Regions from separate parts of the Paenibacillus sp. FSL R5-0744 genome, predicted to be linked through region 1. Evidence: riboswitches for the same ligand, from Rfam matches in the RefSeq annotation. Region 1 holds a riboswitch; each other region holds the start of a gene.
The links. Region 1 has a riboswitch for cyclic di-AMP ahead of MKY19_RS25380 (TrkH family potassium uptake protein). Riboswitches for the same ligand answer to the same signal wherever they lie in the genome.
Positions count from the first base shown of each region.

Region 2: linked by a shared signal. The riboswitch ahead of MKY19_RS00545 (C40 family peptidase) and the one ahead of MKY19_RS25380 (TrkH family potassium uptake protein) in region 1 are both predicted to bind cyclic di-AMP.
Region 3: linked by a shared signal. The riboswitch ahead of MKY19_RS02655 (hypothetical protein) and the one ahead of MKY19_RS25380 (TrkH family potassium uptake protein) in region 1 are both predicted to bind cyclic di-AMP.

Region 1 covers NZ_CP150228.1:5,749,445-5,753,634, forward strand. Annotated here, with positions in the region: gene MKY19_RS25375 (TrkA family potassium uptake protein) at 1-208, opposite strand, end outside; gene MKY19_RS25380 (TrkH family potassium uptake protein) at 222-1,517, opposite strand; cyclic di-AMP (ydaO/yuaA leader) riboswitch at 1,654-1,833, opposite strand; gene MKY19_RS25385 (CPBP family intramembrane glutamic endopeptidase) at 2,148-3,833, shown strand; gene uvrC (excinuclease ABC subunit UvrC) at 3,940-4,190, opposite strand, start outside.
Region 2 covers NZ_CP150228.1:112,687-116,876, forward strand. Annotated here, with positions in the region: gene MKY19_RS00530 (cytochrome c) at 1-224, opposite strand, end outside; gene MKY19_RS00535 (GNAT family N-acetyltransferase) at 352-837, opposite strand; gene MKY19_RS00540 (C40 family peptidase) at 1,093-1,584, opposite strand; cyclic di-AMP (ydaO/yuaA leader) riboswitch at 1,590-1,731, opposite strand; gene MKY19_RS00545 (C40 family peptidase) at 2,091-2,519, opposite strand; cyclic di-AMP (ydaO/yuaA leader) riboswitch at 2,573-2,711, opposite strand; gene MKY19_RS00550 (hypothetical protein) at 2,926-3,756, opposite strand; gene MKY19_RS00555 (M1 family metallopeptidase) at 3,768-4,190, opposite strand, start outside.
Region 3 covers NZ_CP150228.1:585,537-589,726, forward strand. Annotated here, with positions in the region: gene MKY19_RS02635 (ABC transporter permease) at 1-378, shown strand, start outside; gene MKY19_RS02640 (hypothetical protein) at 413-604, shown strand; gene MKY19_RS02645 (hypothetical protein) at 695-1,054, opposite strand; gene MKY19_RS02650 (hypothetical protein) at 1,187-1,696, opposite strand; gene MKY19_RS02655 (hypothetical protein) at 1,713-2,204, opposite strand; cyclic di-AMP (ydaO/yuaA leader) riboswitch at 2,338-2,503, opposite strand; cyclic di-AMP (ydaO/yuaA leader) riboswitch at 2,924-3,113, shown strand; gene MKY19_RS02660 (hypothetical protein) at 3,304-3,720, shown strand; gene kdpA (potassium-transporting ATPase subunit KdpA) at 3,937-4,190, shown strand, end outside.

The DNA of each region.
Region 1 (4,190 bases):
AGTCAAAGTTCCGTACGCCAAGCGAGCGCATAATTCCTTCATCTGTAGCATCAGCCACTACCGCATGCGTCAGGTGATCGCTCATTTCCTCCACACGCTCCTCATGGTGATCAATGCCGAGCACCTCGTAGCCCATTTCCATCAGCTCAAGTGCAAGGCTTGAGCCAAAGCGGCCTAAACCGATTACTACAAATTGCTGTGCTTTCATTTCGGATTAACTCCTATCCAATAATTATTTTACCTTCTGGGTGCTTATACAATGGTTTACCCTGTTTAGGTCCAAGCGCATACACTAATGTTAATGGACCTAGCCGACCTGCAAACATGGTCAGACAGATCAGAATCTTGCCGAAGATAGACAGTTCAGGTGTCAGCCCCATGGTTAGTCCCACCGTGGCAAAAGCTGAGGTCGTCTCAAATAATATCGCTAAGAAATTACTATCCTCTGTTGTGGACAGTAACATCGACACCGTGAGGACCAATAGCAAAGCGAGTAATGTTAACGTCAACGCTTTATAGATACGCTCCTGCGCCAATCGGTAACGGAACAGTACAACATCTTCACGTCCGCGCAGCATCGCGATTACTGCACCAATCATAATCGTAAAGGTTGTAGTCTTGACCCCGCCACCTGTTGATCCTGGAGATGCACCAATAAACATAAGAATAACCATAAAGAACTGTGAGGCTTGCCGCAGTCCGGCAATATCCACCGTATTGGCGCCAGCGGTTCGGGGCGATACCGACTGAAAGAATGCCGATAATATTTTGCCGCCGAAATTTAAATTCCCCAGTGTGCGCTGATTCGTAAATTCAAATATAAAAATAACCAAAGCGCCGATAAGAATAAGCCCTGCAGTGGTGGAGAGTACAACTTTGCTATGCAAAGATAATTTACGTTTGACACGAAACTCCACCAGATCCGACATGACAATAAAACCAATACCGCCAGAGACAATCAGAAACATCACCACGATGTTCACTAGCGGGTCATATACATAATCGGTTAAACTCCGGAAATCCCCGAAAATATCAAATCCAGCATTATTAAACATAGACACCGCATGAAATATTCCAAAATAAATGGCCTTTCCCAGTGGCATATCAAACGCCCAGCGTAAGGACAGAAGCACCGCTGCACAGCCTTCGATGACCAAGGAATAAATAAGTACTCTCCGGATCAGTCGAACAATCCCCTCCATTGAGCCTTGGTTCATTGCTTCCTGAAGGATCAGTCTGTCCCGCAAGGAAATTTTGCGTTTCATCATCATGGCAAATAAGGTCGCCATTGTCATAAACCCTAAGCCGCCCACCTGGATAAGCACCATAATTACGGTTTTCCCAAAAATGGTGAATGTCGTCCCGGTGTCCAGCACCACAAGTCCCGTCACACAGGTGGCCGATGTTGCAGTAAACAACGCATCAATAAAACTAACAGCATTCCCGCTGGTACTCGAAATGGGAAGCATTAGCAGCAAGGCTCCAATCAGAATGATCGATGCAAAACCAAGCACCATAATCTGAGGCGGAGAGAGCTTCAGGAACTTTGATTCAGAAACCCTGCGAAACTGTGAAGCCACTACGCTCACCCTCTTATCAAAATTTAAAGAATTCCAACAAAAAAAGCACTGGAAAACCAATGCTACCCTTGGTTCCTGCAGTAAATTAGCCTACGAGGTTAGCTGACGGATTCGGACTGTGCAGGCTGCCCTATTCGTTCCTAGAACGAAATTCACCCCTGATGAATAAAGACAACGCCTATGGCGTATACTCATCTTTTCATTACTTCTTATGGTTCCCCCGTTTTCACCTGAAATTCGGCTATATACAATTGCATACAAATTATATATGTTATTTCGATAAATCACAAAGACACTATTAATGGTGATTCATATGAAAAATGCGGTTTGGAGAGGATGTACCACTAAGAGTGCCTTTTCTCATCACTTTTCCGTGTTTTCCCTGCAATTGCATCGATTTTCATGAAAAATGAAGAAAGAATCACCTTAAATTCATGGTATATATTCAGTTACCTATTCTATAATATCTCTATTACCCATAAAAAGAATATACGATGATTTTTGTAACTATCATGGCACTAATACTATAATGGAACATAACATTGTCAGTTTACAAGGAGGCGTTACATGAATCCCGTTGGCCAGCCCTTACAGCAACGTGCCCTCTCCAAGAGGCTCATCATCTCGGGCATTATCGGTCTTATTCTATTTATTATGTTTCAAATTGCTCCCTCGGTGCTAAATAGCCCTGCCGGGGAAGATACTACTGTCATCAGTAAGGCGGAAGCCCGCGACAAAGCCATATCATTCGCAGAACAAAAGCTGAACTACACCAAAGCACCAACCGATCAGTGGAATGTACTGTACGATACGGACTCTTCCTTTTATGGTTATATGTCCCGCGAGAAGCTTTTGGAGGACTATACAAAAAAGAAATTGGATCAACGATATCCTTTTGACATCTTTCGTGTAACACTTAGTCCTTCAGCGGAACAAGAGCCACTGATCTCTGTTGACCTCAATATGTATACTGGTGGAGTTGTCGCTTTCACACAAGGTGCAGAAGGATCAGGTACCGGATTACCAAACAATGTATCCACCAGTGCAAAAGAAGAGGACAAGGGTACTACCTTATCACTTGCACAAAAAGAAAATCTTGCCCGTCCCTGGCTTCAGGAATGGGATGTAAATGCCGCCAAGCTGCAAATTGAATCGAATACGGGAAACTACGGGCTCGTGTATACAGATCGTTCCGTTCAGATCGGCGAATCCTTACTACACTATTATTTCGATTTCACTGGCGAACAGGTATCCAGCTTTAAAGCAGGATTCACCGCTCCAGCCTGGCATACCTCCTATGTAAAGGACCAGACCTCTCTCGCGGAAAAGTTTACTTTATTCGGCTACGGTTTGCCTACTTTAGCTTTAGGAATTCTGGCACTCATCTACAGCATACTTAGAAGAGAACATACCTCCTTTAAGCGTGGAATATTCCTAAGCTCAGCTTATTTTGTAATCATGATGATCAGCACCTATAATATGCTCCCTGAATCCTCAGGCGAAGGACTCGAGGCTCAGATAACTTCCGTCATAATGTTCATCATTTATGCCTTATATAGCCTCCTAATGTCCTCCCTGCTCTATTTTTCTTTAGTTGGAGGGGACGGCCTATGGAAAAAAGAAGAGGGGATGAACCCATGGCCTCGTGCTAAAGAGCCTGGCTATGGAAAATATGTTCTGGATAGTATCCGGGCTGGATACGTCTGGGCATTCGTGCTGCTAGGGGTGCAGACCCTTATGTTCATTGTATTATCACTTACCTTGCAGAACTGGTCCACTACTGACGCTACTCAATCTCCTTACAACATGAGATATGCTTGGCTGCTGCCCATCGTTGCATGGCTCGCTGGTTTATCCGAGGAAGCCATTTATCGTTTTTTCGGAATTCCTATGTTGAAAAAAGTATTCCGAAGCACGTTCATTGCTTGCCTGATCACCACGCTGGTTTGGGCGTTTGGCCATACGCTGTATCCGATCTACCCCATCAGTTCCCGTCCTATTGAGCTGACCGTGATTGGTTTGCTCTTTAGCTATATTTTCCTTCGTTACGGATTTATTGCCGTCATGTTCAGTCACGTCGTGTTTGACAGCATTCTGATGGGCGCTACGCTGATCTTTATGAAGGAAAGCGTGAATGTAGGGGCTGGTATCTTCGCGATTATAATGCCGTTCATAGTCGCCTACATCGTCTATCGGTTTAATCCACCGCAGAAATCAGAACCTAAGCCGGTTGAACCTACATCTGTAATTTAAAGAAGTAACGGGTGGATAACCTATAATAAAAAAAGGTGTCACAGCAGAAAACTGCTGTGACACCTTTTTTATATTAACGTATACATCATTCCAGTATTTCGAATGCCTATGTCGCTGGCTCTTCATCCTTGAGCGCCTCAAGAATTTGACTAGCCAGCTTTTCGCCAATAGAAAGTGATATAAAATCCTCTATGGAGGCTTCTTTAATTTTCTTTAGTGATCCGAAATGCTTAAGCAGCGCCTTGCGCCGCTTCTCGCCTATACCTGGTATGGAGTCCAGTTTAGAAGTAACCATGGACTTCCCACGTTGTTCACGGTGGAAGGTGATGGCGAATCTATGCACCTCATCCTGAATCC
Region 2 (4,190 bases), 1.2 Mb from region 1:
TCATTTTGAAGACTGGGTCCAACTCCACCTTGAAGCTGATCGCCGTGACAGGTGATACAGCTGGCTTTCACGGTTGCTTCGGCCTTTGCCGCATCCAATTGGACTTCCGGCATCGTCGGTTTATTCTGTTCAGCTACCTCTTCTTTACCTGGAAGTGTAAACATAAGTACTACCGCAAAGGCACAGGCGGCAAAAAACAAACCGCTCATGATCCATTTCTGCATCCCAGTTCGTCCCTTCTATGTAAGCTGCTCCCTACATTATAGCTCAAGGTGAAGCGTTATCATAGGGTTTGTGACAAAAAAATGAACGATAATGCCATCAAATCATTGAAAAATATGGAATTTAATATTATTTATCATAGACCATGCAATAAAAAGGTTTGTTTCCTGTGGGGGTTAGGCGCTCATACGTATCGGTAATCGTAAATCCACACTTTTGGTAAGTTCGGATCGCCCGCTGGTTCCAGGTCAATACCTCTAGATCAATCTCACGCTCAGGATAACGAATTAAGGCTGCTTGCACGATTGCATCCATGAATATTTTCCCTAGACCTTGACCGCATAGATCAGGGCGCATACCAATCCCCAAGCGAACAACACCTTCCATTGGAAACAACTGCGCGAATCCACACAAAATCCCTTGCCCATTTAGTATGGAGACATATTGCTCATTCCGTAGCTGCGGGTCACCGAACTCGATTCCAAGAGCCTGCATTTGCTCCCACGGCATCCAGCCGTAAATATTATAAGGGGCAGTGTAATCCCAGTTGCAAACCTCTTCCGCGTGACTGGTCTCCATAGGCGCTACATGAAAAGTAACAGAGGGATTTATCATAAGGTCAAGGACCTCCTTTCACGGGGGAACTTTAAATGTCTTATATTTGTAGCTTAAAATACTTATGGTCCTTATAAGGACATCGAAGGCGTTTATGCTTGTAACTAATTATATACAAAAAGAGGCATGGTCGACTCAGAAATTTATGAGGATTATTGTTTTACAAATTCTGAGAGGGGTAAATACTAAATAAGACAAAAAACAAGCTCTTCCCCAAGAATCAACATCTTGGAAAAGAGCCTATGTACGATTTACTTATTGAACATCATCATTATCTTCTGTCTCAGAAGCAACAGAATGATAAGCATCCGTGCTCATAATTCGTTTAGCACCGATGTAGCGTTTCACGTAGTAGCTATCACTCAGGGAGCTAATCGTTACACCGCGTGAGGAAGATGCGTGTGCAAACTTGCCTTCACCGACATAAATACCGACATGGGAGACACCCTTACCACTTGTATTGAAGAATACAAGATCTCCAGATCTTAAATCATCTTGGGAGATAGCAGTACCCATTTGATACTGGGAACCTGATTGGTGTGGTAGGTTTATACCAATTTTATCAAATACATACATTGTAAATCCGGAGCAATCAAATCCATTTGTGGAGATGCCGCCGGATACGTACTTAGTTCCGATGGTCTTGTCGATCACTTTATCCATTTTGGAATCCGCGAAAGCGCTTCCTGCTCCGATGGTGAAAATAATGGAAAAGCTAAGTACTGCTGCTGCTAGCTTCTTCTTCAAAAGTTTATACCCCTTCCGGATGCCTACGAGGTTAGCTTAAGGGTTCGGTTGAAGGTCCCCTATGACCCCTCTAAAAATGGAGGTCAATTCACCCAAAGTTGGTTCCCCCGTTTTCCTAATAGTTAGGAAACTCGGCTGATACTGTTGATTAGGAATAGCTTGTAATCAATACATGACAAAACCTTTGTAAATAACAACTTAATGATTACAAAAATGTTACTAAAATCTTACTGCAGTTATTGTAACAAACAGAGTGCCGCTTGGCAATCGTTTTTAACATAATCATGCAGAAAAATTCGTTTTTTTAAAGACAAAATGCATATGTAAGCGATAATATTAAACTAATTTTTATATTTATTGAAATTTTTATCAAATAAAAGTGTTTAAAGTCCGTTCTAGAGGTGTAAAGAATATAATAAGGCAAAAGAAAACCTGGATTCGATTAAGTCAATAATCAAACCCAGGTCTATATAATGTAATTGTGAGGTTATAGTTGTGGGGAAGTATTAATCGTAGGCTATAGCTTGATATGAGGAAGTACTCATTACTCTTTTAGCACCAACGTAGCGATTGGCCCAGTAGGACTGGCTAAGTGAAGTGATGGTCACGCCATATGAAGATGATGATTGTGCGAATTTTCCGTTTCCAACATAAATGCCGACATGGGATACGCCGTTGCCCAATGTGTTAAAGAAAACTAGGTCACCTGAACGTAATTTACTTTTGGCTACAGGAGTTCCGACATTATATTGAGCTTTTGAAGTACGGGGCAAAGAAAGACCCACCTTCTTGAATACATACGTAGTAAATCCAGAACAGTCAAACCCGGCAGTGCTAGTGCCTCCGGTTTTATAGGCAACTCCAATTGTCTTTGAAATAACACTGTCCATCTTAGAATCTGCAAAGGCACTTCCTCCACCAATAGAGAACGCCATCACAAGTCCTAGCGCCGCAGCGACGCATGCTTTTCTTAAATTCTTCAAAAAAATTGTACCCCTTCCAATGCCTGTGAGGTTAGCTTAAGGATTCGGTAGAAGGTTCCCCTATGATCACTGCAAAGCGAGATCAATTCACCCAAAATATGGTTCCCCCACTTCCCGGTGCAAGGAATTCGGCGTTTTATGCACCAGATAGTGACTTATCGACATGACTACGACAAATACATGAAGTTATGTAGAAATCGTTTCAAATGATTACAAACTTGTTACCAATGGAACAGGACTTATTGTAACAAAGTCTTTACGATTTTGCAAATCCTCATAATTTGTCTATAACGCGAAAGAGTCCCAGCTCCTGATTCAGGAACCGGGACTCTTATATTATGTTCTGTAATGCTTCAAATTATTGTGGAAATGCTTTACTTTGCCATAGATGATATTGAGCTGAAATTCCCCACATTTTGAAGAGTGTTGAGGGCAGTGATGAAAGTTGACGAATAAGAAGTGCTGGTAGGCCAGGACAGAAGATACCCGTTAGTCCGCACACTAGCAAAAGGATCAGGCCTGCTGCACCAAGTATGATTGAAATTCCTATTGCCGGAATCAGCGACTTCAAGCAAATGAATAAGGAGGAGAACATCCCCGTGCCGCTGGTATAACCAAACTGCATATATAGAAGGAACAGGCGCACGATAAAGATGTATATAAGCCATGCCAATACGTATGGAACTAGATGAAGTAACAAAGAGTAGTTCAGAAAGGAGGACAAGAATAGCCCGTACATTTTTGGAGCAAGCCAGTATAACGGAAGTAGAGCCAGCACCCATTCGATTAGACTGAAGATAAACACTGGAAATCCATAAAGCTTCATACCTGGAAAAAAGAACAGGCCACGCTCTCCTTTTCGCTCCTGATGGAGTTCATGCAGTAATCCTGCCCTTATGAAGGGGGAGAGTAGCAGTCGTAAGACAACAAGCCCTAGGAACATCCATAACCAAGTACGTATCGCAGGATCTGTGTTTAAGCTGAACTGCCCTTCGACATAATAGAGTAGTCTGCCCATTCCGCTGCCTCCAGCGTCTTTATCTGGATAACGTAGTAGAATTGGAACGATAGCAGACCGGATGAAGCCGTACATAAAGTAGCCCCAGAGCAGTCGGTAGATGAAGAGCAGAATCAGAATATAAAATTGCTCCTTCATGCTTTGCCAGCCGCGGGTTATCGATGTTCTCACAATCATTCACCTCACCAGACAAGAGTTCCGAGCACGGTTTCAACTAGTTTAGTTACACTTAATGTCCAGCGGGAGAGCGTTTTGGGCTCTATTTCCGCCAGTCTGAAGTTATTAAGATGTTTGTTTTCTAACAGAATGGTATGCTCAGGATCAACCTCAGCAGAGAGAAGAAGCTTATCGCTTAACAATTGGAAGGTAGTCTCTGCTCCTTCACCGCTCCAGACCCGCTCTGTAGCAGAGCCATCGGCGAATGTGAATTTAATGGGAACGTCAATGTAATGGCTCCCTTTGTTTGTAATCTTTACTATGGATTCATAGCTCTGAGCATCGCTGTTGCCATTCTTTTTAATCGTAATCGTATCTACTGAGAAATCAGGAGCACCACCACCATAAATATAATCTTCGAAATAAGGCTGCCATGATTTTTTGGTTAC
Region 3 (4,190 bases), 1.7 Mb from region 1:
TTCCTCTATGCCTTGATGTATGCAGCTGTAGGTTCGATTGTCAGCCGTACAGAGGATCTTGGCCAAGCGGTTATGCCGATTATGATGTTAGGCTTCGTAGCATTCTATGTTCCACTGTTCAGTATCTCTAATGCGGATACTCTGCTGGTTAAGGTAGCGAGTTATGTGCCTTTCACCTCTCCATTGACCATGCTGCTCCGGATTGGTGTTGGTGAAGTAGCGATCTGGCAAGTTATTGTATCATTAGCCATCCTGCTTGTTACCACGTTCATCTTTGGATGGTTGGCTGCCAAGATCTATCGCACAGGCGTATTGATGTACGGCAAACGTCCAAGTATTAAAGAGATCAGAAAAGCGATGAAGGCTTACAAGATCTAAGTGGCTTCATATAAACTTTTAAGGAGTGGTAATCATGACTAAAAGTGAACAATACAATATGATGCTTTTAATGAGTTCGGTATCTCTGGCTACGGTTAGTAGAATGCTCCATTCAGATGGATCCGCTGTTATGGATTTCACTCAAGGTGTATTGACTGGTGTTGCCATGGTAGGGATGATTGCGGGATTGTGGATGTACGGTAAGGCGCGTAAGAGCAAAGCGTAATAATAGGGAAAGGAAGCCGCGGCAGATGCCGTGGCTTTTTTCTTTTTTGTGTACGTATCGTAAAAGTTATTTGGAAGATAGTTGAGGGAGTTAGACAACGGATAGATTACCACTAGGCAGCAAATCCTCTTGAGCAGTCAGTTGCTCCCGCACACGCCTAAGCTGTGCTTTTAGTACAGGAAGACTCTTTTGCAGAATGATGCTTATTTGAGGTAAAGATAGCTTTAGGCCATACCACATCGTTTTTATAAGCTGTTCCTCCCAAGGCAATGCCTTGGCAGACAGAAGAGACCGGCGTGCGTAATAATCGGCGCATTGTCGGATACAAGAACGGTAAGCTTCGATAGAGAATAGCTGGCTGTCGAAGCTTTTTTGACGGAATATTTTGTGAAGCTCTTTAAAAGTACGGATAGTAACCTTCTCGGCTTCTGCTGATTGTTGTAACAACATGGAACTGAGCATATAGATATCATTCGTACACTTTTGAACACACTCTGCAAATATAGTTCTACGGGATGATTCGGCAGGTAAGGGGTCAGGCATGATAAACACGATCCTTTCAGAATGGGTTATGGGATGAACCTATAATATAGAAAAGTAAGAAATGGATTTGTTGATAAGCTCGGCGGTATCAGGTTCTGGATAACTATGTTTTTGAAGCGCAACACTGGATGGTTTATAATATAGCCGCCCTCCTTTGGAATCTCTCCCACCAGCGACAGCTCTGTACAGACGACCTTGCTCAATGTGCCCTGCCAAGGATTTACCCTGCAGCTTGGCTTTTAAATCCTGTAAAGCACCTTGCACTAGCTCAAACTGAGTCTGATCCCACTCTGAACCATGGGTACGTACTTTATCTATCGCTTCCTCTAGCCGGCAATGGTATATCATTCTGAGAAAAGAACTCCATTTAATAAGATCGAAAGTTTTGGTATTGGCAGAGATAAGACATGCCCCCCAGCTGCTACCTCCTTTACAGGTAAGTTTCAGGATGCCATAACGGCTGCCTTGATCAGCCTCCATTCCATAATGAATAGGCTCAGGTGAATCAAAGACGAATACTTCTATGCGAGACAGTCTTCGCTGGTCCATGACAGTTTTTTCCTCCTTAGGTTTCCAAAAGCTTAAGATCTACATGGTGAATGTCATTAGCCTTCTCTATACAGGCGAGCATTTCAGCTTCATTCTCACAGACTGCGGTATGCTCTAGCCATAGTCTGAATTTCTGTTTGCGTATAACGGATAAATGTAAGGGAAAGGTGTTGCGGGATCTCATTACGTACCAACCGACTGCAATGTCTTTCCACGGTTCCTTAAAAGCGGTGAGCCACGGAAAACGTTGGTGTGCTGACCAATCCTGCAGCTGTTGCTTTTCTCGGATACTTTTATATATTTCGTATATAATTGTTCGGTCCATACAGTATTCACAGGTAGATGGGCTGCTGAAATGGCGAAGTGATTCAATCTGCTTCTGACCAAAAGCATAGCCGACAATAGTTCTGTGATGATCCTCTTCGAACCACAACGCTCCAAAGCAAACATAATTTAGACTTATCGGCTCAAGTAGCTCTTGCTGAGTTCCCCAATAATAGTGTTTCATTCCTTTCACCCCGTCCAGCATGCTATCACCCTATAGATTCAGGTAACGCAAAAACCGCAGCAAGAGGAGGACCTCTGCTGCGGTTTTGGAATACAGGTATACACACACCTGTGCCAAAGCGTGGCGGATCAAGGGTCTCTCTCTTTACGCTTACGAGGTTAGCTGTCGGATTCGGACGGTGAGAGTCGCCCTACCTATATGAGACTTGGACAGTCTCCTTCGGATTCACCCCAAGTAGGCCATGTGACCTGATGGTTCCCCCGTTCCCTGCAAATACAGGAACTCAGCGTTGAATGTATTTCGTGAAATAGATTCAACCCGAATCATACTCTTTTCAAGGTGTTTCTGTAAAAACAGAAAGTGTTCTTTTGAGCGCGATTTAAACCAAATCCTGCCTACTACGACGGAAAAGGGAACCAAATAGGTATTTATTGCGAGTTATCGGGCTTCTTCCTCGCTTAATCTCGACTTCTTGTTTTCTTACCTATAAAGGCGTTTTTTTAAGATTTCTACATTTGTGGTGAATAAAATCACATGGTATGCCCGCTTTTCGCTAATGGATTAAAACTCGAGTAAACAAGAGATATAGAGAGATTGGATATCAAGTAAGCGCTATCCGATACGAAAATAGTTTTTAATTTGCATTATTTTGGCATCAATCAGGTTTTACAATTCTTCCTGCATAAGGGTATGATTACTCCTGTTTCAACAACAATCGAATATTTGATCCGCTTAATTTCCGTTAAGGAAAGCGGGGGAACCAACAATCGGCAGACGATGTGAGAGTCGGAAGCCGGTTATGGGGTGAATCCTGTAGAAGATGCGAGTGAGCTCGCATCTATACAGGTAGGGCGACTCTCACCGCCCGAATCCGACAGCTAACCTCGTAAGCGTATGGAGAGAGGATGAGTGCAATGTGACCGCTAGCGAGCCACAGAGGAGAATCCTTTGTGGCTTTTTGCTGTGCTTTTTTAAGCAAAGCATTTATGGAAAACCTCACGAAGAGGTCGTTATATTCATCATTAGCGGTAGCTTTTCTTTCAAGATCAGGGTGATCAAGCTCTGATCTTACAAGCAAAGCATTTGAGGAGAATAAGAGATGACAGATCAGAATGAATATGTACTGGTATGTGCGCCAACGAAGGCAGGCGAACATTTTATTAAGCTTCTAAAATTCAGAGGCATTAAGATGGCCGGATTGACCAACAACTTGCCTGAGAAGGCCCTACTCGAAGAGATGGGGATTGAACAAGTCGTTCTAGTTGATACCCGCCATCAGAATACTTGGTTTCGCCCGCCGTTCCCGGTAGGACGGGTATATCTGTTCGAGAGCAGCTTTACGTTATGCTGCCGCTACATTCAGATGTGCCGCACTTGGACGACACAGCCGATTTTTGTAATCACAAGCTCAATAAATCCTAGATTGGTCTATAAAAGACTTGGTGCAAGTTATGTAATCTATTCTCATAGTGGTGATGCTGATTTTCTAATCGATAAATCACCTCATCAAGGATAAAAGAAGGAGTGCGGGAGATATGATGGATCTGTATATGGTGGCTTCGTTAGCTGTAATTTACGGGTTGTTTTATGGATTTATGCGCTGGTGCGCAGGTGTAGTTGAGGATACAGGGAGGGATAAGTTGTGATTCTAGTAATCGCTGTTACCCTACTGTTGTTTGTATATCTGGTTTACGCATTGATTCATCCGGAGAAATTTTAAGGAGGGGCATTCATGGGCATTTTGCAAATAGTTGCTGTAATCGTAATTCTTATCTTGCTGGTTAAGCCGATGGGCACGTATTTATATTATGTATTTTCTAATGAACCGAACCGTACGGATCGATGGTTTGGAGGCATGGAAAAAGGGATTTATAAGCTGATCGGCCTGAAAAAACGGGACGGAATGTCTTGGAAGAAGTATGCGCTCAGCTTTGTGTTAACAAATATCGTATTGGTTACTTTCAGTTACATTGTTCTTAGATTGCA